Regions from separate parts of the Lysinibacillus sp. NPDC093688 genome, predicted to be linked through region 4. Evidence: riboswitches for the same ligand, from Rfam matches in the RefSeq annotation. Region 4 holds a riboswitch; each other region holds the start of a gene.

Region 1 (7,779 bases), on a different contig from region 4:
GCGGGCTCTTAACCACTAAAGGGTTTTATTCATTTATATTACAAATTTGTCTTTTTATTGTATTTAGAAAATCAAAAAGTCGATTTGCATCATGTTTTTGATGACAAATCGACTTTTTTTAAGTGCGCTAAATTTCAAAGTAGCTATTTTATTTCAAAACTAATATGTGCTTTCACCAAAACGTGGGGTTGATTTCCGTTCCGGCTGTGCGCTTTGTTGCTGCCGCTTCGCTTTCGCGCAGAGCAGAGCTTCCTGGGGGCGTCCGATGAGCCGCTTCACTCGCTCCAGGGTCTCGGGCCAACACGACGTTGGTCACGAAGGCGTTATCACAGGATGTGATGCTTTTAGCCTTCGTTCCTCTATCGCTAATCCCCGAGGAGTCGCCCAGCCTCCACTCCAATCAACCTATATCAAATGTCATCAACAGCTTTAGGTATTGAGCGTAATTTGATCAAGTTATTTTTTAAAGACATTGCCGCTTCGAATATATTCAATATCCGCAACATTCAATCGGAAATTCACAACACGTGCAACCGCAAATAAATAATCGGATAGACGATTTAAATATTTTTGTACAATTGTCGGTACATCTTCGATTTCCTTCATCAGCGTTACCATTTGACGCTCCGCTCGACGTGCTACTGTGCGGGCAATGTGTAAAGTTGCAGCTGCTGGTGCACCGCCTGGTAGAATAAAGCGTTGTAATGGTGGTGCTTCATCTGACAATGCATCAATACGCGATTCCAACACTTCAATTGGCTGCTCTGTAAGCTTGTAATGGCGCTCCTTCATGACATTAGCGAGGTCACCACCTGCATCAAAAAGCTCATGTTGAATCGTTTCTAAATCAATTAGAATATCCTTGAATAGCTCACGATCTAGTTCACTAATAGCCTTACCAATAAAAGAATTTAATTCATCGATGGCCCCATATGTCTCTACGCGTAAGCTATCTTTGTCAACGCGTCCACCGATAAGACTTGTTTTCCCTGTATCGCCTGTTTTCGTGTAAAGCTTCATTTCTCTCATCTCCTAGAACAGTTTTTGTAATTTTTTATCGCCTGTACAGTTGTTTCAAAAACACCTTTACCGATGATCTTACCTACATCAGTAATGGGACCGCCGTACAGCATTTCTTCCCCTTTTTGTGTCGCTGCAATCAATAAACTATCTGTAGCAGTACCTGTCGCAATCGTACCACTAAGCTCATCACGAATATTTTCTGATTGCAATGCCTTTGTTTTCGCCTCAGTAGCTGTCATCATTGCTTGGAAAAACGCTTCCTCTGATAAACAGCCATTCACGATGACCCACGTATTTATAGTACCAATATATGGTTCATCTTGTCTTTCATGTACACGTGACACATCAACAGCATTACCAACTCCAGCGGTAACAGCCACAAGAACGCTACCAAAGGAAGCTTGAAACTCGTTAATAGCTACAAGATTTGTTGGGACAGCTGTTAACATGACGACTGTACTTGTAGATGAAAAGTGCTCCTTTTGTAAAAATTCAGCAACCTCTCTCTTTACATCATTAATCACGTAATCTATTGGTACAGAGCGATTTAACAGACAATCATACCAGCCGATGCCCGGATTATGGACAGCTGAGGACACCGTTTTTAAAGGAAACTCTGATTGAAGTTTAATGTAATGATCTGTAACAGCGAAATTTTCTTTTTTAATGACAGCACGTTGCTGATGTTCAACCGAGGCTGGCATCATTGTAATTTGAGGCTTTGGAATTTCCGGATGTGCATAAGTTGCCACTCGGGCATGATAGACGTCTTCGATTTGCGAAGCGATTAATACTTCATGCGGCGCCCCAAATGCCCGCATCCGTCCTTCCTCCATTAGTAATAATTCATCACAATAAAGAGAAGCTAAATTCATATCATGTAGTACCATAATAACAGTCAAACCACGTTCTATTGCTTCCTTTCGCACCATATCTAAAATTTGACGTTGATGTGCAATATCTAGATGGTTGGTCGGCTCATCTAGCAGCAATATTTCCGCAGTTTGTGCAAGAGCTTGGGCGACAAAAACTCTTTGCTGTTCACCGCCCGACAAAAATTCCATTGGTGTCTGTTCATAGCGTTTCACACCTGTTTGCAGCATTGCCTGTTGCACTGCTTGTTCATCACGATCAGTCCAGCTTGAAAAGAAGCCTGTTTGATGTGGATAACGTCCAAGCGATACCGCTTCCCTTACACTGTTTGAAAAGGCATTAGCATGTAATTGTGGCAGCACTGCCATCTTCTTTGCTAATGCACGCGCACTGTAAGAGCTACTATTTTTACCATCTACTAATATAGTGCCTGCTGTTGCTGGTAGTATGCCACTTATTACTTTTAACAGTGTGGATTTTCCACTACCATTCGGCCCTAAAATCCCTAGTATTTTACCTTTTTCAACGGAAAAACTTATATCCTGGACGATCGGTACGTCTTCATAGCCACCGGAAAGATGTTCTACAACAATCATGCCCGTACCCCCTTGCCTCTACGTTGTTTATAAAAAATATAGGAAAAAACAGGCGCCCCAATAAATGCAGTAATGACACCAATCGGCAGCTCTCTTGGCATAATAATTGTTCTTGCTATTAAATCACAAATAATTAGTAAAGTTGCCCCATTTAAAAATGATAATGGCAATAAATGACGATGATCTGAACCCCAGACCATTCTCGTCATATGAGGAACAACTAAACCAACAAAGCCAATCGTTCCAGAAACAGCTACCGCTGCTCCTGTCAACATGGATCCACCTACTAAAATAATATATTTACTACGCTTAACATTGACACCTAAATGCTTCGCACGTTCTTCTCCATATAACAGAACATTTAACTCGCGTCTTTGTGTCCAAAGCATAATGGAACCAATGATAACAAACGGGATGATCATCTGAACGTAAGGCCAACCACGCATCGATACTGAGCCAAGCAGCCATCCGATCACTTGGCGTAGCTCCTCACCAGATAATGCAATCATTAATGAAATCAAGGAACCTAAAAATGAACTAAATATAACCCCTGTTAAAATAAGAGTTTCCATTTTTAGTGAGCGGTCTACTATTCTAGCAAAGCCCATAACAGCTACCATCGTCAATATGGCACCTATCATACTAAAGGTTGGCAATGTGAAATGACCGATTACAGGTATTGAGACACTAAAGAAAATCGTCATCACTGCGCCCACTGATGCACCAGAGGAAACACCTAACGTATAAGGATCAGCCAAAGGGTTTTTTAATAAACCTTGAAAAGCTGCCCCTGCAATAGCAAGTGATGCCCCTACAAGCCCTGCTAGCAGAACTCGAGGTAAACGAATCTTCCATAAAATATTGGCAGCTGTTTCATCAGCGGCCTTATTCCACAATACTTCTAATGGAATATGAACTGAGCCTATCGCCACACCACACCAGATGCTAATGATTAAAAGCGTAATTGCTGTTACATAGGCTACAATTGTTTTACTCATTTAAACGCCTCTGGGTAGACGGCCTTTGCTAATTCCTCAAGACCATCTGCTAATCGAGGACCTTGACGACTTGTCGTATTTTTATCCACTTGTACAATGGCTTTATTTTTTACGGCAGTAATTGTTCCAAAGCCTGGACGTTGTGGAATTTTCGTTAAAATATTCGGTACATAACTATATGCCACAACAATGACATCTGGATTTTTCTCAATAATTTGTTCAGCATCAATTTTAAACCAGTTATTTGAATCTGCTGCTATATTTTCGGCATGAATCATTTCTAGCATTTCATTCATAAATGTACCTTTACCCGCTGTATAAATTTCTGGCTCATCAGACGACTCTACAAAAACTTTCTTAGGCTTAACACCCTCAAGTTTTGTTTCAACTTCTGCAACCTTTGCCTTCATATTTGCGACTATTTTTTTAGCCTCTTCAAGTTTTCCTGTTGCATGACCAAGCTGTTCAATCGTCGTGTAAGTCTCATTAAAGTTTTTGGCATCCGCTACAACAAATACTTTCACACCTGCAGCCTCAAGCTGTTCAATTGCTCCTTTTGAATTCACCATACCCGATGCATGTGCAAAAACGATATCTGGCGTTAACGCAATAATTTGTTCAATATTATAATCCATACCGCCAACTTTTTCTTTTTTAGTAGCCTCTGGTGGATAATCGTCATTATCTGTTACACCCACTATTTCATCATTTAAGCCAAGACCAAATAAAATTTCAGTGTTACTTGGAATGAGAGAGACTATTTTTTCAGGAGGTGCTTCTAGCGTAATATCTTTGCCAGTAGCATCCGTTATCGTCATTGGGAATGTTGCTTGATTTACTTTTGATGTCTCTTGCTGCTCAGCAGATGACGACTTGTCATTTGTCGCCTCTTTTGTGTTACATGCTGCAAGCAAGCCAACAGCTAAAAATGCAGATAATCCTATTTTCCAAAATTTCTTCATGTGAATCCCCCTTAGTCTATCTGTGCATAAAGTTAGCGACTTGTTTTTCTGATTGATCGATACATTTTAGGTTTTTATCGCTCGAGGTTGTGGGTTATCGGCTAACTTTGGGTTTATCGCTCAACTTTGAGGGTTTATCGCCCAACTTTTTGAGTTTATCACCCAACTTTGTGGATTTATCGCCCAACTTTTTGAGTTTATCAACCAACTTTGCGGATTTATCACCCACTTTGGGTTTATCGCCCAACGTTGAGGGTTTATCGCCCAACTTTTTGAGTTTATCAACCAACTTTGTGGATTTATCGCCCAACTTTGTGGATTTATCGCCCAACTTTTTGAGTTTATCGCCCAACTTTGCGGATTTATCACCCACTTTGGGTTTATCGCTCAACGTTGAGGATTTATCACCCAACTTTTTGAGTTTATCGCCCAACTTTTTGAGTTTATCGCCCACTTTTTCAAATTTATCGATATTCATCTTCAAAACAAATACCCCTCATCATAAAAAATGAGGGGGTCAAATTTGCACAATATACATATACAAAATCCACCATCCTATCCTCGTAGGCTACAACGTGTTTTCTATAAAGGCAGGTCTCCTGGCTCGTGCTTCATACGCTTTTTCAAGCCTTCCCGAAATTTTCAGTGGCGCAGATTGAAAAAACTCACACATACAGTGGCGGGACCGCATCGGAATTACACCGATTTCCCTTTTCACTTTACTTAAGTAAAGAACCTTTATAATATTCAGTTGATTTTATTATACATGAAAATCAAAGAAGTCGCCTCCATTCGAGACGACTCTTAATCGATTAAACTATATCTGAAAAATACTGTACCGTTTTCATTGGTGCACCCATTTCACGCAATGACCATGTGTTTTCTAAATAAATATCTGCTAGCTTCTCATATTTGCCGCCGAATCTTTGTGCCCATTCGACTGCTACCACACTTTCATATAAATGTGCCATTTTCTCTGCGACCTTTTTTGCCTCGAACGTTTTCGTTGCATCATCTAAACGGCTAAATGTTTGCAAAGTTGAATCTAGTTTTGCCAATTGATTCACGACAATTTCGACTAATGGATTGTCAGTTAGTTTTTCTAGACGTTCTTCCATGACACGCACAAACATTTCGTGCACATGAAACTTATCAACTAATCGAATGAGCTCTAAAGCTAAAATATTCGCAGTCCCCTCCCACACAGTAAGTACCTGTGCATCTCTTAATAACCGTGGTGTAACAAAATCTTCAATATAGCCGTTTCCGCCATGTAATTCAATGGCTTCACTAGCATAATGTACAGCTTGCTCTGCCGTTTCTTTTTTCATGATCGCAATATACAAGCGATTCAAAATAATGTCCTCTTTATTCCCCTGTCCACTAGTTACTTTATCGTACAGCTGAATAAGGTCAAAAACCGTAGCAACTTCTACATGAAGTTTGGCAGCAAATTTCCCTAGTGTATCCTGAATCATAGGGTATTGCGTTAAAGGTTTACCAAAGGCATGACGATTTGTCACATAATGCTTCGCCTCTAAATAGCCGCGGCGCATAATGCCGATTGAAGCAACCGCATTGCAAATTCTTGATAAATTAAGCGCCTCCAACATATAGTAAATCCCTTTATTTGGATCACCTACAATATACGCTAGCGCACCATCAAATTCCACCTCACCAGAAGGTACTGCTCTAACACCAAGTTTATCCTTTAAACGCCGAACGCGCAGATTATTAACTGTGCCATCATCATTTCTCCATGGAACTGCAAACAATGTTAAACCCTTTGAGCCTGCCTGAGCCCCTTCCATGCGTGCCAATACCATGGTTACTCCACACATTCCTGCGTTAGATGCAAAATATTTCTCACCATATAAACGATACTGCTTGCCGTCCTTTCTTGCCTCCACAACATTCGCCCCAACATCAGAGCCACCTTGGCGCTCCGTTAAAAATGTAGCCCCCTCATATAGCTCTGTCTCTCCTGTTGCACAAACGTGTGGTAAAAAGCGCTCCTTCACCTCATCACTCGCATAATGATCAAGTAAATAAGCAGTTGCCATCGTTAACGTAACAGGACAGTAAAAGCCTGGTTCAGCATGTGATAGTATATAGCCTTGAGCAAAGCTATACACATAGTTACCCTTTCTACTTAGTTGCGGAATATCCTTATGCACATAGCCAACAATGCCGGTATTGTACGTCTCTTCAATTGTTTTCTTATAGCCGTCATTGACCCAAATCTCTGACACTTCTTCACCATAAGCATTATATCTTTGTAATCGAGGTTCACCCTCTCTATCCGTATGCTTGGCTCTCACATCAATATCTCCTGCACAAAGCTCACCGAAATCTGTTAGCTCACGTGTTGCATATTCCGCAAACTCTTTATCTAGCATCATTTCTAAAACTTTATGAAGTGTATCATTCTCTTTAAAAAAGTTCTTTGTTTTCATTTCTTCCTGTTGTAAAACCTTCATGCTATCTCACCTCTTGTCCCTTCAAAGTTTGTTTTAGTATTTTGCCTGATGCATTTCGTGGTAACGCTTCCACACGTTCAAAAATGCGTGGAATTTTATATTTAGCAAGATGCTTCTCTAAATAAACTTTCAGTCCGTTCTCGTCAATATTTGTTTTAGCAGCATAAACCACTTTCACCGTTTCTCCCCACTCCGGATGTGGTACACCTATTACAGCAACTTCAAATATCCCCTCATAGCTCAACATACGATCTTCAATTTCTTTCGGGTAAATATTCACACCACCTGAAAAAATGACATCCTTCTTACGATCGACAATCCAAATATAGCCGTCCTCATCTAAACGAGCTAAGTCACCTGTTTTTAGCCAGCCATCTATAAATGCAGCCTTTGTTGCGATATCATCCTTGTAATAGCCCTGCATATTGCCCTCACCGAATATCACAATTTCTCCTACTTCACCTACACTGACATCTTCTCCATTGTCGTTGATAATACGCAGCTCCGCTCCAAGTGGTGCACGTCGCCCAACGCTCCCCGCCTTCGTTGCATGCTCTTCACCAAACAATATTGAACCGTTAGGACCAGCCTCTGTTAAGCCATAAACACAGGTTAAATTTTCTGTTCTGAAAGCTTTTTGTAAATGCTGGACTTCGTTTTGTGATAACGGTGCCCCACCATAAGCCCACCACTTCATCGATGATAAATCAGCTGTTTGCAATCTTGGCAGTTGGGCAGTTAACAAATATGCAACAGGTGCCCCAAAGAAATGCGTTGTCCGCTCCTGCTCCATTGAATCAATCAATAAATCAGGTGTAAACGTTGGTGTTAACACGTTTGTTGAGCC
Region 2 (7,779 bases), on a different contig from region 4:
AGCGTACATAATATGTCGTTTTCACACCGCTCGCCCAAGCATTCATATGCAACGCTAGTAAATCTTTTGCCTTAATCGTATTTTGAACGTATAAATTAAGTGAAATGCCTTGGTCGATATGACGTGCTCGTGCAGCATTTTGCTTGATTGTCCAATTTTGATCGATGAAATAAGCAGATTTATAATACCAAGTTGTCACAGGTGATAGATCTGGTACTGTTACTGGAATTTTGTAATCCTTCTTCTCCTCTGAATAACTCTTTTGGAAGATAGGATCAATCGTAGCTGTACTGCCCGCTAAAATGGATGTTGATGAGTTCGGTGCAACCGCCATGACATAACCGTTACGCATTCCTTTTTCAGCAACCGCTGCGCGTAACTCGTTCCATTTATGACTGTCGTAGCCACGTTTGTCAAAATACGCACCAGAATGCCAATCCGAGCCTTCAAATAGTGGGTATGCCCCTTTTTCACATGCTAAATTGTTAGAAGCACGAATCGTTAAATACGCAATTTCCTCATAGAGCTTGTCCGCAAATTCTACAGCTTCCTCAGACTCCCATTGAATTTCTTTCAACGCTAATAAATGATGCCAGCCAAATGTTCCAAGCCCAATACCACGGTAGCGTAAGTTCGTACGCTCTGCTTGTTTTACTGGAATTGTATTAAGTGCAATAACGTTATCTAACATACGTACTTGAATCGGGATCAATCGTTCTAAAACACCAGCCGGTACAGCTCTACCTAAATTGATAGATGATAAGTTACATACAACGAAATCTCCAGGTTTGCGACGTGTTACGATGACATCATCTTCAAGGGTAATAGACTCAAATTCAGTAGGCGACATATTTTGGAATATTTCTGTACACAGGTTCGAGCTATATACCATTCCTTCATGCTTATTCGGATTCATGCGATTCACTTCATCTCGATAGAACATAAACGGCACGCCTGTTTCAAGCTGTGAGCGCATAATTCGCTTCATAATATCAATCGCTGGCACGACTTCACGACTTAATAATGGATTCGCGATACATTCCGCATATTTAGTACGGAAAGAGCCATCACCCTTTTTCTCATCGTAGTAATCCTCTAATGAAAAGCCCATAACTTCTCGCACTTCATGTGGATCAAATAAATGCCATTCCCCGCGCTCTTCAACCGTTTCCATAAATAAATCCGGTAAGCATAGTCCTGTGAAAATATCATGGGCACGCAAACGCTCATCCCCATTGTTTAAGCGTAAATCTAAAAACGTAAAGACATCTTTATGCCAAATATCTAAATAGACAGCAATAGCTCCTTGTCGTTGACCGAGCTGATCGACTGAAACCGCAGTATTATTAAGCTGTTTAATCCATGGTAAAACGCCACTTGATGCGCCTTTAAAGCCTTTAATTGATGAGCCTCGGCTACGAATTTTGCCCATATAAACGCCAATGCCACCGCCGTATTTCGATAATGTAGCGACATCTGTATTCGTATCATAAATACTTTGTAAACTATCATCTACTGTATCGATAAAGCAGCTAGATAGCTGACCATGTGTTTTACCTGCATTCGATAAAGTCGGTGTGGCAACAGTCATATATAAACTACTCATTGCCCAGTAAGATTCACGTACTTTTTCTAAACGATTTTCTGTTTCATCCTGCATAAGGGTCATCGCAATGACCATCCATCGTTCCTGTGGTAGCTCCACTGGTGTTTTCGTGTAATCACGAACTACATAGCGGTCCATTAATGTTTTTAAGCCAATATACGTAAACAATTCATCTCGACTTGATTCTAAATAGGAAGCGAGTTCTTGAAGATCCTGCTCACTATATTTTGTTGTTAAACATTCATGATACAAACCAGCTTCTGTATAGCGTGCTAATTGTTCTGGGAAACCTTTATAAACATCCTGCACTGGAACGCCACGGCGCATTGCAAATTGATCATACAGTTTTTCTAAATAAACTTGAGCTGCGACAAATGTCCAGTAAGGCTCCTCCTCATCAATTAGGCTAAGCGTTTGTAAAATCATCGCATCCGCCCATGCTTCAAATGTCGCATTGTCGTTTTTTCGTAGCCAGCGATCCGATAATCTTACAAAACTTTCGAGTTCATCCTCCGTATAACTTTTCTTGAGCTTAGCAATTTGCTGTTCGATTTGAATTGTCATGTATACATTCTCTCCCTTTCTTTCTCCAGCAACACAAAAAGCGATCACGCAACATCTATCGGTTACGTGATCGCTGTAAAATCGGAAATGGAAATGAAGGACATGCACACTAAGAAGTGGACAAATCTCTCGCCTCCACTTCTCAATCCCCGAAGAATGTGTTGCTGTCTTGAACAAGTTGGCAGGTCTCCTGGCTCATGCTTCCTCCAAATGATGACCTTCCCGTTCTTCACAGTGGCCTATTCATCATTTGTCAGCACTTACAGTTGCGGGGACAGCTTCGGCCTAAGATGACTCTTTTCCGAATTCCCTTTTAAACCACATTTGGTACCGCTCGTCCAAACTACTATATATTGTGTTTTAACTCCTAAACAAATCTAACATATTGTGTTTATACTTGCAATAGGCGTTTTGCCCCTTTAAATTTTTAAAGTGCTACTTTTTCTCGAAGCAAGCCCGATTACAATGCAGTTTTACGTAATTTTTCAAAATTTCTAGGAAAATATTTTTGTGCTAGCTGCTCTTTTTCTGGTTGTATTCCTAGCAAAACTACTGCACATGGACCAGCCGTTTTCTCAACATCTAATGAACTTTTGACCTGTTGCTCGCCAAAAAGTCGAGTAAATTCTGCTTGCAGACCTTTTGATCCTACTGGCCATACTTGCTGCACTATTCCCTCTTTCCACGCTTGGAAAACAGGTTGTAGCAGTGCGATATCTTCAGGCTGTGCAAGGACTTCATTGCCTACAAGTGGCATCCCATATGTGTACCAACTTAGCTGCTCATCCTTAGTTGCTGTGCGTTTTTGTTGCTCACCAAGCATCGTTATTGACAAACCTGATTGTAAAGTCGGCATATTGGACTCTGTGCTACCGTCTATTTGCGGACAAATAAGACCAGCCTCATCAAAAACTTGCTGAATGCCTGCAACATAACGAGACCATGCAGCATCCCCTGAAAAATTAGCAAGTAAAATATGCCTTGGTAAAGCATTTGCAGCAAGCTGCTCTAAAAATGTAACGCGTGCGGTAAAATATGCCGTAAGTTGATCTGGAGCAGACACAACATCTTGTAGCTTTTCGCCAATTGCTGCGGCATTATCTGTTGTCGCAATCAGCTCACCTATTTTTATTGCATTTCTCAATGGACTCGACCTTCCTTACGCACAAACACCTTCGACAGAATTGGCATCACAACCGCAACGATCACTAAATTTATAAGTGTTGCCAGTGGAAGACTAGTCAATGACGTCCAGTAAAATGCCGGACTAATGATAAAGTAAAATGGTAAAGGTGCCACGACACCATTTAATATAAGTGCCACAGGCCATTTCCAGAAATGCATTCCTTTTTTATGCATAACCCCAAAGATCCATACAACAATAAACATTTCCACTGCGATAATTATATGTAGTGGTCCTAGAGGGAAGCCAGTAGTCAAGGCTGAGATAAAATGCCCAATGACTCCCGCAACACCAGCTAATACTGGTGATAAAAATACAACGCTCAAAAATGCAGGTGCAGAGTCAAGCGCTGCAGTTGTAATAAATGTAGGAATTTTAATAACTGCACCCACTGCACAAATTGCTGCTACCATGGCAGTGAGCGTCAATTTCATCAATTTTTGTCGATCCATCCCATTTCCTCTTTCCGTTTACATTTTGTTTATCCTAACGCTAGGTTGATTTCCGTTCCGACTGGGCGCTTTGTTGCTGACGCTTCGCTTTCGCACAGAAAACATTTGTTGCTGACGCTTCGCTTTCGCACAGAAAACATTTGTTGCTGACGCTTCGCTTTCGTGCAGAGCAAAGCTTCCTGGAGGCGTCTGATGAGCCACACCTCACTCCAATCAACCTATATACACGCCATACGCCTTAGCGAATGTCATCCCTATCTTTTTAATGAGAACCTAAATAAAAAACTATATCATTTGATTTGTTCCCCAATACCGTACCAAATGCGGACGACTCGTTCTGCTTCAGCAAATAATGCCTGGTACAAACGCCCACATGTATCACGTAATAATCGTGCCTGTTTGTCCATCGGCACAACGCCACGTCCCATATCGGTCACTATTATATACAAGGTACAATTTTCTTCAAGTGTCTTTAGTCTTGTCAAAATGGTTCTGACAAGCGGCTCATCATCCTCAAGATCTTGTGTTACGAGCCAACTCTCTATATTTTTAATAACCAATACATCACTTGTAGGAGTGCCATCAGGTAGAGTACCATCCATTAGCTCAACGTTTTGACCTGCAAGTAATTTCATGACATAGTCGGTTTTTCCACTATAGGCTCCTCCGATAAAGACATGCATCTCGCTCCCTCCTCCCAAGCCTTTCTTGTAAACGTTAAAGAAAATATTTTATCATGCGGTGTTTGATACGACCAAAAAGGTTGCTCAGTTGGTGCAAAGGCTACGAGAAGTGCTCGAATAACGCCACCATGGACAACGAGATGATACACATCTTCCCCTTTTGGTAATGCTGTGAACCCTTCCATAACACGAGCACAAAAGATATCAAAGCCTTCCCCCTTTGGAGGCGGTGACTGTACAGGATCATCTAACCATGCACAATAACGACGATCGGATTGTAAGTCCTCATATGTGAGTCTTTCAAATTCTCCGAAGTTTGACTCTCGAAATCGTCTATCAGACACGTATGTTGCAATCGGAAAATAACGGGCCGCGGTTTCCCTACAGCGCAGTAAATCACTACCATACACCTTCGTGGCCTCTTGATCTACAATAGGGAGTAAAGATGCATCAGCTAATGAAGAATCGGTCCAGCCGATATAACGCTTCTCTAAATTTTCCTTTGTTGGTGCATGTCTCATTAAGTGCACAGTAACAACGTCACCCATAGTACAACCTCCATTCCTTCAATTGATGCACCGAGTAAGTCTCCAGAAACTCCGCCAAAGTTGCGCACTGTAAATTGCCGAAAGACTAAAAAGGCAATCGCTAATACAACCATCAACACGAATGGAACAATTGTGAAGCCCGTTACAAACAACAAGCTACTGTACGCAACAACTAGTGTTAAAAGCATAAAGCAGATAAGTAAACCCGGCTTAATATGTGTTTTAAAAAAGTAGGCAAGCCCCTTTTCCTTTGAACACTTGAGCGACATAAAATAAAAGCTCATACCTACTCGTGTTAGTAAAGGAATAAACACAAGCATCCATAGTGCTAATTTATGCTGTACGAATAATTCGTGAAGTATCACAAATTTACCAAGCACTAAAAATAGCACTGAAAGCACACCAAATGCACCAACACGTGGATCATCTAAAATCTCAAGCCGCTTCTCACGATCTCGATAGGAAAAATAAGCATCCCCCATATCAATAAAACCATCTAAATGTAAACCACCCGTAAATAAGGCAAATAATCCGATAATCACAAAGGCAAGTAAAACCTCACTACTTGCCGTCCATTCCGTTAAACAATAGATCACCGCTGCCACTGCGGTACCCATTAGTGCCCCTATCCATGGCAAAAAGGCGAACATCCCTGTAATCGTTGCTTTCGTTAAAGGAATTTCTTTATGTACCGGCAAAACTGTAAAAAATTGAAATGCAAGTTGCATACTATGCCAGAAATTTTTCATCGTCTTGCCTACCTTCTTTTAATTTTCAAAGCGTCATTCATTATTTCCATTTCTTTACGACACCATAATTTATTTCATACGCCTCATCCGCTATAGACACGAACCATTGATGTAATTTCCCAAGCATTTGTCGGTATAATTCTACTTCCTCGTTCATATAGGGAGGCTCATCGAATAATTCATTTGAGACGATAAAAAACGTCACTCTTTTCTCAAGTAACGTCCCTACCGCCTTTTTTAAAACCTCAAGCTTCTTATCTAAACAGCCGGGTTGTTCCACACATGGAGTTCCCGCATCAAAACCCTCGTAAAACGCATTCGTCAGCCATGTCGTAACACAGTCCCATAACACGACATCTCCTTCGGTCAGTTTATGCAAGGTATCTGCAATGTCATAAGGTGCTTCTATCGTCAGCCACTCGATATTTTGCGCTTGTCTGTCTGCCTGATGTCGTATGATCCGCTTCTCCATTTCACGATCCAACGCTACCCCGGAAGCAATATAAATAAGTCGTTGTGCTTGCTTAAACTTTGTTTGATAGTGAGTAACAGCCGCTTTTTCAGCAAAGTGGGATTTACCACTTCGTACTCCCCCTGTAATGAAAATCAGTGGCAATGGTTACGCCTCCTATTGTAAATGTTGAATGTTACCGATCTCTTTAACTAGCCATTGTTGATCGACTTGTTCAATAATCGTTACACTTGTACCATTAATAAATGGCTCTGCCCACAGCTTATCGACACTTCGCCCTAAAATAGCGTTAATGATACATTTAATCGTTACAGCGTGGGACACAATTAACACATTATTCTCGGGATATTTTTCTGCTATTTTCTTTAACGAACACATCGCTCGTTCTGTTACCATACCAAAGCTTTCCGTATGAGTTGCGACGAATTGTCCAGGATAATTGGTATATAATTCATAATCAGGATGGGAAGTCATGATGTCCTCGACTTTTTTCCCTTGCCAATCTCCTAAAAAAATCTCGCGTAAATTATCCTCATAATTAATTGGAAGCTGTAGATCAGTTAGAAGAATTTGCAGCGTTTCCTTAGCACGACCACTTGAACTGCTAAATGCCGCTGTAAATGAGATATTTTTCAAATGATCCCGAAGCTTTTCTGTCTGTAAAATACCATTTTCGGATAACGGCGAATCTAACCATCCCTGTAGTCGTTGCTCTTTATTCCACATCGTTTCGCCATGTCTTACTAAATAAAAAGTCGTCAGCTTTCTCACCCCTAATTTGCAATCAATTATGCCTCGGCATAATTGCGTCCGGAATCGGCTTTGTGCTTAGGCCTGCTGAGGGCCGACACGATGTCGGCCATTTCGGTAATGCCACAGAACGTGGCGTTTTTACCGATGCAGGTCAGTTAGCCGTTATCGCATGGATGCGATGTTTTTAGGCTAACATCCTATATTGAACTCCTATCCGATTCTGTGACATCCGCCGGAGGCTTTAGGCCAACAGATGTTTTTTGCGCGAAAGCGTAGTGCTAACGCAGCGTCAGCAGCATGATGTTGGTCACTCAGTCGTTGCCACAGGACGTGGCGATCTTAGACTGAGTTCCTCTAATTCAGCAGATCTCTTTTGTACCGAAAGCGTAACGGCAGGTACAGGTGTTTAGATACCTGCTGAAAAGTAGCTTAAATCTGCATTCATATCACCATCTATAGAGGTGGGAGACTTCTGCTGAATGAAGTTAAACCACGTCTGTAAACAATTCTCTAAATATGTCATGGCTACAATATCTTTAATCCCAATACGGAACCATTCACCATTTAAGCCAATAAAGTTTTTTGTATGACGCAGCACGACACCCTTTGATAAACAATATGTAAAAAATGTATCTGCTTGCTGATTTTTCGGTAATGCAAAACATACATAATTCGTTACACTATTTGTCACCTGGCAACCCTGTTCCTGTAAATAGCGCTGTAGCGATTCTCGTTGATTTTTAGCATAGGCAATGGCTTGCTCACAATA
Region 3 (7,779 bases), on a different contig from region 4:
CTGCGACACCACCGACTATTAAAAATTTTTTACTCATGTGTAAGCACATCCTTTTCTTGTGATATACGTATATGGGTATGTTGTGGATAAATCAAAACTTTCCGAGTGTTGATAATGAATAAAATTGTGGATAAGTATTGATTTAAGTGGATTATATACCCTATAAGGTATTTTATCAACAAAAATTACTGAGTAAAAATCATTGTAAGTGGATAAGTACTAAAAAAGTAAACAAATAGACAAAATTTTGGGGATAAACTTAGTAAAAGAAATTAAGTAACCGGATTTGGTTATCAATAAAAGTTGGGGATGACAGTCGGGACGGAAGTGACCCCGCTTTATGATGATGAGCCTTAGATTTGTTATACTAGCAGTATTAGGAAGTAGCATCGGAGGTGACGCTGTTGATTTTTTTGAAATTTTTTATTCAACTACTAGTTGTTTCAGGGCTTATTTATTTTGTAAGTGGTCGATTAATTGGATCAAACATTAATTTTATACGTAGGATTCTTTCTGTAGTTATTAGTGTGACCCTAACGTCCTTTGTTTACTGGTATACCTATTTACGTCATACAGATTTTTTATATGAACCGATGATGCAAGCCGTGACAGAGGTCAGTACACTTATTTGGATTGGTAGCATGCTACTCATTTCGATGCTGCTCTATCTTGTTTTTGAGCTTTTCGATTCAAGTGGTATTACAGCTAGAGATCGTCGTAATGGGAAAAAGAATATATTCTTGCGCATTCGTAGCTACTGGCGACAACAAAAGCGCTTGCGTCAGGTGTTGAAAATAGCTGTGACAAATGGCGTTGTTCAAACGATTAAATACGCAAGACAACGTGAAAATGAAAAGGAGCTTGCCGTTGCTTTAAGGGTAACTTTGGAGCAATGTGGTGGGATATTTATTAAATTCGGCCAGGTCCTTTCTACTCGTAAGGAATTATTTTCTCCTATCTTTATTGCCGAATTGGAGAGGCTACAACATAGTGTGAAGCCTTTACCTTCAGAGCAGGTAACACAAATTTTAGAAGAGTCACTTCCGAAGCCTATGAATGAACTATTTGCAAGCTTTCAAATGGAGCCTATTGCGGCAGCATCTATTGGACAAGTGCATAAGGCACGATTGAAAAATTTTGATGAAGTCGTGGTGAAGCTACTGCGTCCAGAAGTGAAGGGGATCATGCGAGATGATCTCGAGATTTTAGAGGAGTTTGCCAATTGGCTTTCACGAAAGTCTACATGGGCTGAGTCACTTGGTTTTCGTGAGCTTGCTAAAGGATTTGCAGATGGTTTACGCGAGGAAACTCATTTAGATATTGAGGCTCGTAATACATTGCAGGTGACGAAAGCTCTTGCTAAAAGCGAATATAAGGTGCGGATTCCTAAAATCTATACAGAATATTGTTATGAAAATATTATTGTCATGGAATATATACGTGGGAAAAGTGTTGCTAATGCTGCGGCTGAATTTAGTCGTTTAGAAAGTGATCGTAGGCAGTTTGCCCGGACTGTTTTGTATTCTTTCTTTGAGCAGATGCTTCTTTCTGGTATCTTTCATGCAGATCCACATCCAGGGAATATTCATATTGATGAGACGGATGGCTCACCGATACTGCTTGATTTTGGGGCTGTAGGGCGTTTGGGAGCTACACAACAAGATGGCTTAAAGCTAATTTTAATGGGGATTCATCTAAATGATTCAAGTACTTTATTTGACGGCTTAACATTATTGGTTGAAAATGCTGATCATGCAGAACGTACGAAGATGGAGCAAGCCATTGATCAAATTCTCTTGAAAATCTCTTATGTGGATCGGATTCCTACAGAGGAATTGATACATGCGTTATTTACAGTTGTTCGTGATTTTGGTCTTGCTTTCTATCCCGCAGTAGGTTTAGCGCTGCGTTCCTTAGTAACATTGGATGGCACATTACGGGTAATTGACCCAAGATTTGATATTTTTACAGAAGCAAAAGATTTTTCATCCGCATATATGCGGGCATCCTTCCTGAAGCCATTTAAAGAACCATTGGCGGCGAAGGAACGTATACAAGAAGAATTGTCCATGCTTATTCCGACGTTGCGCAAAATGCCAAGACGAGTCGACCAACTTATTCAACGGATAGAGAGTGGGAAAATTATTTTACATCACGATGTTTTTTCGGATGAGGATAATGCTCGTTTTATTACCAATCTGTTTTCCCGTTTCGTCTTGCTCCTCGTTGGTATTACCTTTGGCATTATTTCTGTAGCTCTTTTAGCGATTTCACAATTTATTCATGACATGTATGCTGTTTACTTAAATACAGCTGCATACTTAGGCTTATTTTTATGTGCCATTCTCTTAGTACGGCTTTCTATCCAAGCACTACGTTCCATGAAGCAATAGAAGCGCCAACTCGGAGTGAAAATCAATCTTTGTTTATGGATACACATTATTTATAGGTAGGGGAAATGCTCCCTTACCTTTTTTTATTGTAAAAAAGATCCTTAGAAATATTACAAAAACATTACAAGATAGAGAGTGGGTCTAATGGTAAAGTAGCTAAAAACGTTGCTATGTAGAATAAAACGAGATTTTGTAGAATTTATTAGAATTTACATGAATATTACAAGAATGTTTCGAGTTTTACTAAACCATTAAAAAGGCGCGAAATAGTATAAAAGTTATGCTAATAGTGCTAAACTTTAAAAGGCTAATAAAATATAAGATTACATAAAAGAAATCGTTCCAATGATGACAGTAAAATTCTACGAACGAAATTGACTAGTGAAGGGAAAGAATAACGTGGGTAAGCGCAATAAATGGCGTAAGTCGATGGTGCTAGCACTAGCACTAGCTGGCGGCTTATTATTTAATACAGTACAACCAACTGAAGTACACGCAGAAGAAACATCTCAACAAATGATGGATAAAAAAGCTAAAATAGATACAGAGGTTAAAAAGCTACAAGAAGAATTAAAGAAACTACAACAAGAGATCGATGAAAAAGTAAAAGTATTTAACAAAGTACAGGCAGACATTAAAGAAGTGGATGCAAATATTGTCGATACTAAAAAACGTATTGAGCAACGTTCAGTGATTTTAAGTGACCGTATGGCTGCATACCAAGCTCAAGATAATACTGTAGGTATTTATTTAAACGCTGTTCTTGAATCAAAAAGCTTTGCAGATTTAATGGACCGTGTCGTAGCGGTAAAAACATTAATGGATGCTGACCAAGAATTAGTAGATCAACAAGAAGCAGATAAGGCTAACTTAGAGAAACAAAAAGCAACATTAGATGAAAAACAAAAAGAGCTTCAAAAGCAATTCCAAGAGCTTCAAGAGAAGGAAAGCGAAATGGAAGTTAAAAAAGCTGAAAATGAAGCAAAATCTCTTGCATTAAAGGCACAAATTGCAACGAAACAAGAAGAAGAGCGTTTAGAAGCAGAACGTAAAGCAGCAGAGGAAGAGGCAGCTCGTTTACGTGCACTTCAAGCAGCTACTCCAGTTGTACAAGCAACAAACAACAATAATAACAGTAACGATAATGATAATAGCGATGCTAGCAATAGTAGCAAAGCTAACAATGAAAAATCAGAACAAAAAGTCGTTGTTGGTTCAGGGTCAGGCACTGCATCTTCAGGTGATGCTATTTCAACTGCGAAACAATTCCTAGGTCGTAGCTATGTTTGGGGCGGTAGTAACCCATCGACAGGATTTGACTGTTCAGGTCTTGTGCAATGGTCTTACCAACAAGCAGGCGTATCTTTACCACGTACAGCATCACAACAATATTTAGCAACACAACGTATTTCAGCAAGTGAAGCACGTGTAGGTGACCTAGTATTCTTCAGCTATGGTTCGGGTATAGCGCATGTAGGTATTTACTTAGGAAACAACACGATGATTGATGCTCAAAATAAAGGTGTTGTCATTGAATCACTTGATTGGTGGAATCAATATTTAGTAGGCTTCGGTCGTATTTAAAAAGCCGTACTAAAATATAGACGATTTAAATAGCGAAAAGGTTATCTTTGTAAAAGAAATTACAAGGATAACCTTTTTTATTATTTGACGGTATTGGAGGTTATCCCGTAAAAATCAACTATTTAAAATATAGTTAAAAACCTACGAGTAAACCTAGCAGGCAAACAGATATGGTTATCCATTAATTTAGGCTCGACTACTCGATCAATAATGAGTAAAATAACTTCTGTGAAGAATAAATTTACATAAGTAGATATATTTACTACTATAGGACCAGTTACAAAAATGAAGATGGAGCCGAGAAAAGAAATAACATCACTTATTCATAGAATGATTGTCATCATTAATGCGTATTTTACTTGAATTAAAGCAAAGGCTGATAAGTGTGACACCTCTAACGAGTAAAATATGTCTTCATATAGCTAAAAGAAAGTATTCCTTGCATATTGAACCTCGTTTCTGATAATTTTGACATATACAAGTAGGGATCTTACTTTGAAATTATAATTATTTGAGACTTTTATTTTGTAGTAGCGAAGTAACGAATGATGGGAAATGAGAAAACACTTACAAGTGCATTATTTTTTTTCGTTCTGAAACAATAAAGGTAGGGATGAATCATGGAAAAAGAGATTTTGCAACTTTTTAGTAATTTAACAGAGCGTGACCGTGATATTCAATACAAATCATACGAAGAATTAATGAAAATTATGCAGGAGCCAGTTGATTGGACATATTCAGTTTGGGAACAACTTGTTCAGACTCTTACATACAAAAATGGTCATGTGCGTGCAAGTGCTGCACAATTTTTATGCGCATTGGCAGCAAAAAGTGATCCTGAAGAAAGAGTATTAGAGGACTTCTTAAAGATTTGGGCAGTAACGTATGATGAAGAAACAGTCACTGTGAGGCATACTTTACAGGCAATTTGGAAAATAGGCTTAGCAGGGCAAGTACAAAGAGATTTAGTCGTATCATATTTGGCTAAAAGGTATCAAACATGCTTAGACGAAAAACACCCGACATTAATACGCTATGATATTATAGTTTCCTTTAAAAAGCTATTCGATGCAACAAATGACCCAAAACTACTAGAGATTGCACAACGTTTAATTGAGGAAGAAGAAGATATTAAATCCAAAAAGAAATATAAGAATGCCATCCGGTAAAAGTTTTGAAATAGCTAATTTTTTTATAACGTATGAAAAAATAAAATGTTTTACTCCATGAAGCATAACAAGTATCTGCACGAGCAGGATGAATACCCGTGGGGGCAGTGAATATATCCGCGTGCATAAGGTAATACCTGCATGATTCTTATCCATCGTAATTTGTTTATTCTAAATTCCACAGCTATTTTTTCCTATCAATCTATGTTAAACTGCATTACAAGTGAATAATTCTTGCAGAATAAAGGTGCTGAACTATAGCATAATCGGGAATTCGGTGAAAAACCGAAGCTGTTTCCGCAACTGTAAGTACAGGAATTATAAAGATATACCACTGTCGAATTATCCGATGGGAAGGTTCTTTATGAACGTAGTGAACTGTGCAAGCCAGGAGACCGACCTTTGTTTGAACGTATAGATAACTCTTCGGAAGCTAGGAGGATATGCGGCAAATACATAGGCTATGTCGTATCTATGCGACAATATTTATGTTATTTTTCGTTGTTTCCTTAGGAGTGGGAACAACGTTTTTTTTATGTGCACTTATAATTCACCTAATGTAAGCCGGGTGTTAATAAGGTAAGAATTTTTCATGAAGGAAAGCGGGGACTTAGATTTGAAAAAAGATGCACGTTATTCTTGTTATCCATTTATGCGTGAAAAGGCATCGACAGTAGATTTTGAAATTCGAACAGATAGCCTAACAACGCATATTGGTGTAGCATTGGCGGCGGTGAAAAAAGAAACGGTAGAGGTAGTAGCAGATGATTTGCTAGCCATTTTGCCAATGGCATACCATGTAAATGGCTCAGTCCGAGGTAAATTAGCGGTAACCGAAGATGATTTGACTTGGCTAAGTGATCGCTATGATTTCTATGTTAGCCATGTTAAGGATGAAATACAAAACTTTGTATTACCTCAAGGAATAGAGGCGGCTACTACATTACATTTATGCCGTAGTGAGGCGAAAAAATCATATCGTGTTTTGCACAAAGTGTCTGAAGAACGCGAAGTACCAGCTATTCTCTTTGATTATTTAGGATTGCTAGCCAATGTGTTTTTTGTAATGGCTGTCTATATGAATCAGCATGCTGGTATTGCTGAAATACCGTTTATTAGTAAGTCATACCCGATGAAAAAGAAAAAGGAGAATCAATGAAATGAAGAAAATGTTTAAGCTGCAATGGCTTTCTGTGTTGATGCTGGCACTCGTATTAGTTGGCTGTGGCACGAAAGAAGATACAAATGAAGGAACTGTTTCTAAGGAAGCTCAACAAGTTGAGAAAACTAGCTATAAAGTTAAGGATGACCGTGGCGTAGAAGTAGCGTTTAATGCAGTACCTAAAACTATTGTTTCATTACAACCTAGTAATACAGAAATTTTATTTGCTCTAGGCGTAGGCGATAAAATCGTTGGTGCAACAGAATTTGATACGTATCCAGAAGAAGCACAAAAAATTGAGCGCGTCTCTAATTCTACAACATTCAATAGTGAGCGTATTTTAGCCCTAAAGCCAGATGTCGTTATTGCCTATACAACTGGAGGCAAAGATGAAGAAAATTTAAATGCATTAAAAGGCCTTGAGGATGCGGGTATTAAAGTGTTTGCCATTCAATCAGCTAAATCATTTGATGATGTTTATGGGGATATCGAACAAGTCGCAACGGTTATGGGAATTGAAGATAAAGGCGAAAAGTTAAATGAAGATATTAAAGCTAAAATTGCAGATGTCCAAGCGAAAGTTAAAGATGTGAAAAAACCCAAAAATGTCTACTTAGAAATTAGTCCAAAGCCAGATATCTATACAGCTGGTTCTGGTACATTCCAACAAGAGATTTTAAATGCTGCAAATGTTAACAACGTTTTTGCTGACCTTAAAAGCTGGGCACCGGTATCTGAGGAAGATGTCATTGCGAAAAATCCAGAAGTCATTTTAACAACAGTAAGCTATGTGAAAAACTCAGCGGAAGAAATTCTTTCTCGTGATGGATGGAATTCAATCACGGCCATTCAAAATAAAGCGGTTTATTCTATAGATACTGATATTTCAAATCGCCCAGGTCCGCGTATTGGCGAAGCTGTTGAGTTAATCGCAAAAGCAGTATACCCTGAGTTATTTAAATAATTATTATTGAAAAATAGTATTTTCGAGCTGTCCTTTATCAAGGGCAGCTTTTTTGATGGGTAAGAAGGAGACCTACTCTGGGAGGAAAAGTGATCGGGAAAGGTGGATAACTGCTCCGCTGGAAGGAAAAGTGATCGGGTAAAGTGGATAACTGCTCCGCTGGAAGGAAAAGTGATCGGGTAAAGTGGATAACTGCTCCACCTGGGAGGAAAAGTGATCGGGAAAGGTGGATAACTGGTCCGTTTGGAAGGAAAAGTGATCGGGTAAAGTGGATAACTGCTCCGCTAGATGGAAAAGTGATCGGGTAAAGTGGATAACTGCTCCGCCTGGGAGGAAAAGTGATCGGGTAAAGTGGATAACTGCTCCGCTTGGATGAAAAAGTGATCGGGTAAAGTGGATAACTGCTCCGCTTGGGAGGAAAAGTGATCGGGAAATACGACCACCGACCTGCTCCGCCCAGATAAAGAAGTGCTCAAATAAATCCCCTCATCGCTCTAAGTAGTGTAT
Region 4 (7,779 bases):
GCTAAAAATCAAATGGAATTCATTTCGGATTCTACAGAAAAAACAAGTCAATTAATGCAGCAATTATCAGGCAAAATGACAGATATAAAATCTATGACAGACATGATTACGGCCATTACAGATCAAACGAATTTACTTGCATTAAATGCAGCGATTGAAGCGGCGCGTGCAGGAGAGCATGGTAAAGGCTTTGCAGTAGTAGCGGAAGAAGTTCGAAAATTAGCGGAGCAATCTAAGAATTCGGCTATTCAAATTGTCGAGCTAGTAGTTGGCATTGAAAGCGATACAAAACAAGTAGCTACCTCTGTCGAAGAAGACTTGAAAAACGTTCAGCAGGGCGTCTATGTCATTGATGAGGCTACAAAGTCATTTGGTACGATCTCTCAGCATGTTAGCAAAATGACGAACCAGCTAGAGGATATTTCCGCAACAGCTGAAGAGCTTACAAGTAGTGCGAATGAGGTTACAAAATTAGTTTCGACAATCGCAAATGGGATGGATAGTTTAACGAATTCCACAGAGGTCGTTCTACAGTCAGTTGATGAACAAAGTGCCTCTATGCAAGCGGTCAACATGGTAGTGTCACAAGACCTATGTAAACAAGCTGAAAATTTACAAAAGCTTACACAGAGATTTAGTGGACATTAATGTGTAACATTATCCATCAAAAAAGGCTATTTTGCAGAGGGATTTTCTGCGAAATAGCCTTTTCTATTTAAAGTGAGGTCTACTTAATTACCTGCGGTTAATAGCTTCCGAATTAACTATTAAATAAGCCGAAAAAATTAGTTTTTATCGTAAAAAATACTATGGTAATCACAAACATCATTTCTACAATAGTAGCAACAAAGTCTTTTCTATTTTTTGCGTATTTCCATTCCATAAATGCTCGTATTATTTCAGAGGCTATTAAAGAGATAATTATGATAAACCATGTTTCAAAATACCAAGCAATTTCAACCATATCATTGTAAATTGTATAATACGTACTAATTAAAAATAGAGTCGTAAAAAATATTCGTACCGACAGATCTAGTTTTCTATGTCTTTCGTTCAGATAATTATAAGAAAACCATTTCTTTCTCTCGGCACCTAGTAACTTCCTTATGGCAAATCCAAAAAGACTAATTATTACTAGTAGCACAATTAGAAAAAGCATTAATGTTCTTAGTTCGATAATAATAGTATTCAATGTCATTCACCTCTCAAACCGGGCATTTTTATCCTAACTGAAAATTCTATCTGTAAAGAGAATGTAGCATCGAAGAGTATTACTTGGTAGTGATATGAGAAATGCATGCTTGTAAGAGCGAGATTGGAATGCGTAATGTCTATGAGTTACATTCAAACACATGTCCTTAGATTGAATGTTAGGGGTATTTTTTAAAGACGTTTAATATGACATTTGTCTTCTATCATCAAGTAATACCACCATTTTTATTGCAATAATATTCTACTTCTATGATATGAGGAGAAGAAATACCGCGATTGGAGTATTTTCCAGCCACAGTAATAAGATAAGAGCGACCTCCATCGACAATTGAATAGTTGTATCCTGTTTGTATCCAATTACCGCTACCATTTTCAATTTTCGAAGATATAGAGTTCATAGCTGAGAACAACTGTCTACCATAAGGTTTATTAAAATTTAACTGCGTTTCAAAAGAGCCTTCAAAACTAATAATCTCTAATTTTGAACCTATATGTATTTCCACTGTTTTTGGCACAAAAGTTGGGGAATAAGCATCGTTAATTTTTGACACGATAATTGAAGCATCTACTCTTTCTTTTAACATCTTTTCAAAATCCTTAACTTCAACCCAGTATTCATCTGTAAACTTTGATATTGGCTCTATTACAAAGTTTACATTATATTTTTCATTTACTTTTTCTACAAGAGAAATATATTCCTTGTAATACTTTTCTTTTTGCTCTGGAGTTAATTGGAGAGGAGTTGCTTTAATATCTGATAACTTATTATTTTCATCAGTCGAAAGTTTTGAAGGTTCTGCATTTTCTATTTTTTCATTTACACACCCTGTTAAAAAGAAGGTTACCAGTATAGCTCTTGCAAACATATAATTTTTCAAAACCTTCACCTCACAAAAAGCTAATTAAATGACAGAATAATTAGTCGCTTTATAGAATTATAACATATTTACAAATATTGGGATGAGAAAAGTGGGAAGTAACTTTATGTTTATACAATAAGCTGCTTTGAGTTGATTATTAGATGGTAAATGTATAACAGAAGAGATTGATTATACAATTACCGATACGATAAGGTCTAAACCGTTTTACATACATTATAACCGATCTGTTAAAGTCTGGGTTATTTTAGAATTTATGTTAATATATTTATAGAACCTCGCTAAAAATTTGAATGCCGTTTTGTGATGAGTAAAGAAGGGTGGGAAACTAAATGGGGATAAATTTTAATAGCTTTCTTAGAGAAGAATTGTCAGTAATTGATATTCAGGTAGCTAAGGAACATGGTGAGATCACATCAAAAGAATTAACTATGTATTATTTACACAGAATTGCTAAGTATGATCAAGATGGTCAGAGAATTAATTCTATGCTTGAAATTAATCCTGAAGCGATATTTATTGCTGAAGCATTAGATGAGGAAAGAGTGACAAAAGGGGTTAGAGGACCTCTACACGGAATTCCGGTTGTTTTAAAAGACAATATCGAAACGAAAGATTTTATGCATACTAGTGCAGGCGTAATAGCGTTAGAAAACTATTTAGCTGAGCAGGATGCATATCTAGTAAAAAAACTCCGTGAAGCGGGGGCTGTTATTTTAGGGAAAGCAAATATGACTGAATTAGCGAACGGTATGTCGAGTACGATGTGGGCGGGGTATAGTTCTCGAGGTGGGCAAACACTTAATCCTTATGGAGATCCAGAACTTTATGTTGGAGGATCCAGCTCGGGGTCGGCGGTAGCAGTGGCATCGAATTTTGCTGTTCTATCAATTGGAACGGAGACAGATGCCTCGATTTTAAGTCCTGCTATTACAAATTCAGTAGTCGGCATAAAACCGACTGTTGGGCTCATTAGTCGACAGGGCATTATTCCGTTTACATACTCTCAAGACACAGCAGGGCCAATGGCAAGAACGGTTACAGATGCAGCTATTTTATTGGGCGTATTAACGGATGTAGATCAAGACGACGTTGCTACATATAAAAGCGAAGGAAGGATACATCAAGATTACTCAATCTTTTTAGAAGCTACAGGATTAAAGGGTGCTAGAATCGGTGTTTATACGAATGCCTCCAAAACTTATTATGAGTCAGAGGAATATGACGAAACCCTTTTTAATAAGGCAATTCAGGTTTTAAGAGAGCAAGGAGCCATTATTTTTGAAGACATCGATATTCCTTCTTTCCATAGGGACTGGAAATGGGCAGTACCGCAATATGAATTTAAGCATAGTTTAAATAATTTCCTTGTAAATCTACCTTCTCACATTCCTGTACATTCTATTTCTGAGTTAATTCAATTTAATAAACTATCGGAAGAAAAGTCGTTAAAATATGGGCAGGATAAATTGGAATCGAGAGAGAAATTACCGAACACGTTAAGAGATTCTGAATACTTAAATGCCAAATTAGAGGATTTGTATTTTTCTCAAGAACAAGGAATCGATTATACATTAAAAAAATATGACTTAGATGCGATTATGTTTCCATCATATATAGGCTCGACAATTAGCGCGAAAGCTGGATATCCGTCTATTGCCGTCCCAGCAGGGTATATGAAAAATGGCAGACCGTTTGGCATAACTTTCGCAGGGACTGCATTTAGTGAAGATGTTTTAATAAAACTTGCATTTTCATATGAACAAGCAAGTAATTTACGAAAAGCTCCTGAGTTGTCATAAGATCCCAGACTCAATTGACTTTGAAAATACAGTACTTTACAATTAATAGTAAGGGAATTGGTATTTTCCAGTTTCTTAACAACTGAATAGCGTGGAGTAATAGGTGTAAATTGCGTGCAATTTACTTAAAAGGGAAGTTGGTGCAAATCCAACACTGTCCCGCAACTGTAAATGTGAGCGACTTTTCATATACCACTGTTTAACGACGGGAAGGGGAAAGGTAGCGATGATCATGAGTCAGGATACCTGCCTATTATGAGTACACACCATAACCCTACGAGGAATAGGAGGTGGCATGTTGACAAAACAGAATGCTCTGTTCGTCACTGTACGTCAAACGCCCAAAATAAAAGAAGGTAATCGCTTTCAAGGCAGTTCTTTTATTCTTGGGTATAATTTGACATTATGTGATGAATGAAAAAGATAGAATGAAGGATTTCCTCTAATTGTAGGAGATCCTTTTTTTATGCGAAAGAAGACTTCCGTTTTGGAAAATATGTACGAAAAGAGGATGGAATTATGACGAATATTCATGAATGTACAGCACAGGAATCGCAATATGTAGAAATGAAAATTTGTAAGCAGCCACGCACTGAGGTTGCCAAGAAAGCTACCACAAGAATGGTTGTAGAATCACTTGTCGATCAATTAATAGCTAGCAATCTTATTAGTAATGAACGATTGTTTGATAAAATTTTATATAACAAAGATATTATTTGGATTCAAAATGAAAGTTTTAATGGCCACCTTTTTGCAAAGGCGACTATTACAGATCAACTAAAAACAAAAACAAATGATTTTATGATGTATATGCCGACAAATCCAATTGTGTACGAGGTGAATGGAGAGCAGTATCATTTAATTACACGCATTGATTCGACTCGTGCAAAACCAAATATAGAGCGACTTTCCCATGCTCCTAAGCCAATACTAAGTGCTGCTCGGGTGAATGATTTATTGTGCTCGATAGTGATGCGTTTTTATGAAGTATATTTAGACGATTTATCACGAGTAGCTCATAAAAATAAACAACTGATTAATTTTGTAGAGCGAGAGTATCATCAATTTTTAAAAGCGGTGAAGGAACTAAATGATTATCATTTAAACTGGCACCCACGTGGTAACGGTCATGAACTATTGCTCGAACTGATTGATAATTTACAACTTTTGAAAAGTAGACCTGGCAAGGTTTTAATGGATTTCTCTCATTCCCATAGCTACGTTGTTGTGGAACCTTCATACCGCATTTTCAAACAGGCACGGAAAATGATACAAGCTTTGTGAATTAAATATGCGCGGAGTGAAGATGAATACCCGCGATAGCAGGGGAAATATCCGCGGAAGGCAGGCAAATACCCGCGATAGCAGAGGAAATACCCGCGGAATGAAAGCAAATACCCGCGGAAGGCAAGAATACCCGCGGAAGGAAAGCAAATACCCGCGCGAGGCAAAGATACCCGCGGAAGAAAGGTAAATACCCACGATAGCAGAGGAAATACCCACGGAATGAAAGCAATACCCGCGCGAGGCAAGAATACCCGCGGAAGGCAGGCAAATACCCGCGATAGCAGAGGAAATACCCGCGGAAGGAAAGCAAATACCCGCGCGAGACAAGAATACCCGCGGAAGAAAGGCAAATACCCGCGATAGCAGAGGAAATACCCGCGGAAGGAAAGCAAATACCCGCGGAAGGCAAGAATACCCGCGGAAGAAAGGTAAATACCCGCGCGAGACAAGATAATACCCACGAAACATGAAAAACAGGACATTGATCTAACAAATCATGTCCTGTTTTTAAAAATTTAGTCAATACAATGCATCGCTGCTTGTGCCTCGTGCCATGGAACGGAGTAGCCCTTGCCTTTTGCGCAAAAAATACTAGAGGATGAATATTCAGGATCGGCGTTCTTATCGTAGCCAATTTGCTCAATAATGTCTTCTGTATTGTGACACGCATCGTAGCCATCAAATTGTAGTGAGAGTACGCCCTTTCCATTGGTGTAGGCGGCAAAGGTTGTACTGTAGTTCATAAATGTTGAGACAGGGGCGCGACCGGTTACAATCGCATCATGTTCAGTTATGATGGGCGCGTCAAATGTACCGGCAGCTTGCTGAATGTCGGTCATCATGCGACCTATAAAATCACTAGAGGCCTTAAGCTTAAAGCGGTAATATGGCTCTAGTAATACATTTTCTGCTTGTTCCAGCCCTTGCCGCAATGCACGGAATGTTGCTTCACGGAAGTCGCCCCCTTCAGTATGTTTAATATGTGCGCGACCCGTTAAGAGCGTGAAGCGAATATCTGTCACGGGGAAACCGGTTAACAGCCCATGATGATCGCGCTCGAATAAATGTTTTTCAATGAGTCGTTGATGTCCAACTGATAAATCATCCGCGTGGCATGCGTTGACAAATGTATTGCCGGTACCGCGTGTATTTGGCTCCATCAATAAATGGACTTCTGCGTAATGTTTTAATGGCTCAAAATGACCATAGCCTGTCACAGTTGTGGCGATCGTTTCCATATACAAAATCTGTGGTTCGCTAAATGAAATGTCTAGCGAGAAGCGCGTATGAAGCACTTCGATAAGCACCTCGAGTTGGATGACACCCATAATATGTACATGAATTTCTTGAAATTTTTCATGCCATAGCACACGTAATGATGGTTCTTCTGCTTCAAGTGTGCGGAAAACTTTTAAAACTTCCTTTATATGCTGATCACCTTCATAGTGTACTTTTGCCTGTAAAGTCGGTACTAGCTCATAGGGCTGAGGATTACTTGAATAACCGATGATATCGCCAATGTTTGCTTGACTAATCCCTTTAACTGCGAAAATCTCCCCAGCCTTAACCTGTTGAGATGTTTCAAAACGGCTGCCATTGTATTGTCGAATCTCAGTTACTTTTTCAGTAACGTCTCCAAATGAAAGTTCATCACGGACATGTAACGTTCCTTGTAAAGCCTTGATAAAAGTTAAGCGTTGATGTCCATCATGACGAATTTTAAACACCTCACCTTGAAACGGAGCATTGTAATTAAAATGTGTTTCTGTAAGGAGGGGGAGCTGTGCTAGGAATTCCTTTATCCCAATATCTTTTAAGGCAGAGCCAGTAAAGCACAAAAAGGCCTTTTCCTGTTTAATCAACGATTGTATATGAGTTATGCAGCTTGAGCTATCCAATGTCTCATTAAGAAAAGCATCGAGAAGCTGCTCATCATGTTCAGCAAGCCACTCCATCATATCATTTGAAACAAAGTCAGCTCGGAGCGGTTCGTCTACGAATAGAACATCCACAGAGCAATCCTTTTGAAGCTGCGCCATAACGGCTTCAACATCTGCTCCTTCACGATCAATTTTGTTGATAAAAAAGAAGGTTGGGACGTGATATTGGCGTAAAAGTTGCCACACTGTTTCAGTATGGCCTTGTATTCCTTCGACGGCACTTACAATAATAATGGCATAATCCATAACCCGAATGGCGCGCTCCATCTCTGGGGAGAAATCGACGTGCCCAGGTGTATCGATCAATGTATATGTATCATCTCCAAGCGTCATGCGACCTTGCTCCGCAAAAATCGTAATGCCTCGCTGACGCTCCAGTTCATGATTATCTAGAAATGTGTCCTGGTGATCCACTCGCCCACGGGCTTGAATACTGTTTGTGTGAAATAGTAACTGCTCAGAAAATGTTGTTTTACCGGCATCGACGTGAGCAAGTACTCCAATTGTTACATGCATAAAAGATCCTCGTTTCTATTCATCCATTAACAACATTGTAACAGATTGGGTTGAAAAATATTTCGAATAAAATTTGTTAGTGATAATGAACAATAATATTAATATATTTCTGATTTCTGGGAGTCTATTCGCAATGACATTGTA

What was found. A riboswitch is a leader RNA that binds a small molecule or an ion and turns the genes downstream of it on or off. The one in region 4 is predicted to bind cobalamin.
Region 1: another riboswitch for cobalamin. It lies ahead of ACQKN2_RS13455 (hypothetical protein); the one in region 4 lies ahead of ACQKN2_RS09820 (hypothetical protein).
Region 2: another riboswitch for cobalamin. It lies ahead of ACQKN2_RS02195 (ribonucleoside-diphosphate reductase subunit alpha); the one in region 4 lies ahead of ACQKN2_RS09820 (hypothetical protein).
Region 3: another riboswitch for cobalamin. It lies ahead of ACQKN2_RS04580 (hypothetical protein); the one in region 4 lies ahead of ACQKN2_RS09820 (hypothetical protein).

The regions. Positions count from the first base shown of each region.
Region 1 covers NZ_JBNNUX010000015.1:75,839-83,617, forward strand. Annotated here, with positions in the region: gene ACQKN2_RS13435 (cob(I)yrinic acid a,c-diamide adenosyltransferase) at 457-1,020, opposite strand; gene ACQKN2_RS13440 (adenosylcobinamide amidohydrolase) at 1,026-2,492, opposite strand; gene ACQKN2_RS13445 (FecCD family ABC transporter permease) at 2,489-3,490, opposite strand; gene ACQKN2_RS13450 (ABC transporter substrate-binding protein) at 3,487-4,452, opposite strand; gene ACQKN2_RS13455 (hypothetical protein) at 4,547-4,936, opposite strand; cobalamin riboswitch at 5,025-5,207, opposite strand; gene ACQKN2_RS13460 (acyl-CoA dehydrogenase family protein) at 5,265-6,932, opposite strand; gene ACQKN2_RS13465 (class I adenylate-forming enzyme family protein) at 6,934-7,779, opposite strand, start outside.
Region 2 covers NZ_JBNNUX010000001.1:427,140-434,918, reverse strand. Annotated here, with positions in the region: gene ACQKN2_RS02195 (ribonucleoside-diphosphate reductase subunit alpha) at 1-2,170, opposite strand, end outside; cobalamin riboswitch at 2,332-2,521, opposite strand; gene ACQKN2_RS02190 (hypothetical protein) at 2,631-3,314, opposite strand; gene ACQKN2_RS02185 (ECF transporter S component) at 3,311-3,805, opposite strand; gene ACQKN2_RS02180 (bifunctional adenosylcobinamide kinase/adenosylcobinamide-phosphate guanylyltransferase) at 4,096-4,488, opposite strand; gene ACQKN2_RS02175 (histidine phosphatase family protein) at 4,437-5,036, opposite strand; gene cobS (adenosylcobinamide-GDP ribazoletransferase) at 5,009-5,785, opposite strand; gene ACQKN2_RS02165 (bifunctional adenosylcobinamide kinase/adenosylcobinamide-phosphate guanylyltransferase) at 5,826-6,401, opposite strand; gene ACQKN2_RS02160 (histidine phosphatase family protein) at 6,414-7,028, opposite strand; gene ACQKN2_RS02155 (hypothetical protein) at 7,271-7,420, shown strand; gene ACQKN2_RS02150 (pyridoxal phosphate-dependent aminotransferase) at 7,417-7,779, opposite strand, start outside.
Region 3 covers NZ_JBNNUX010000003.1:168,819-176,597, forward strand. Annotated here, with positions in the region: gene ACQKN2_RS04560 (FAD-dependent oxidoreductase) at 1-37, opposite strand, end outside; gene ACQKN2_RS04565 (ABC1 kinase family protein) at 405-2,393, shown strand; gene ACQKN2_RS04570 (NlpC/P60 family protein) at 2,775-3,977, shown strand; gene ACQKN2_RS04575 (hypothetical protein) at 4,598-5,146, shown strand; cobalamin riboswitch at 5,375-5,564, shown strand; gene ACQKN2_RS04580 (hypothetical protein) at 5,763-6,305, shown strand; gene ACQKN2_RS04585 (ABC transporter substrate-binding protein) at 6,307-7,272, shown strand.
Region 4 covers NZ_JBNNUX010000009.1:91,528-99,306, reverse strand. Annotated here, with positions in the region: gene ACQKN2_RS09840 (methyl-accepting chemotaxis protein) at 1-648, shown strand, start outside; gene ACQKN2_RS09835 (DUF4181 domain-containing protein) at 761-1,198, opposite strand; gene ACQKN2_RS09830 (hypothetical protein) at 1,419-2,099, opposite strand; gene ACQKN2_RS09825 (amidase family protein) at 2,423-3,892, shown strand; cobalamin riboswitch at 3,977-4,160, shown strand; gene ACQKN2_RS09820 (hypothetical protein) at 4,412-5,176, shown strand; gene ACQKN2_RS09815 (GTP-binding protein) at 5,695-7,635, opposite strand.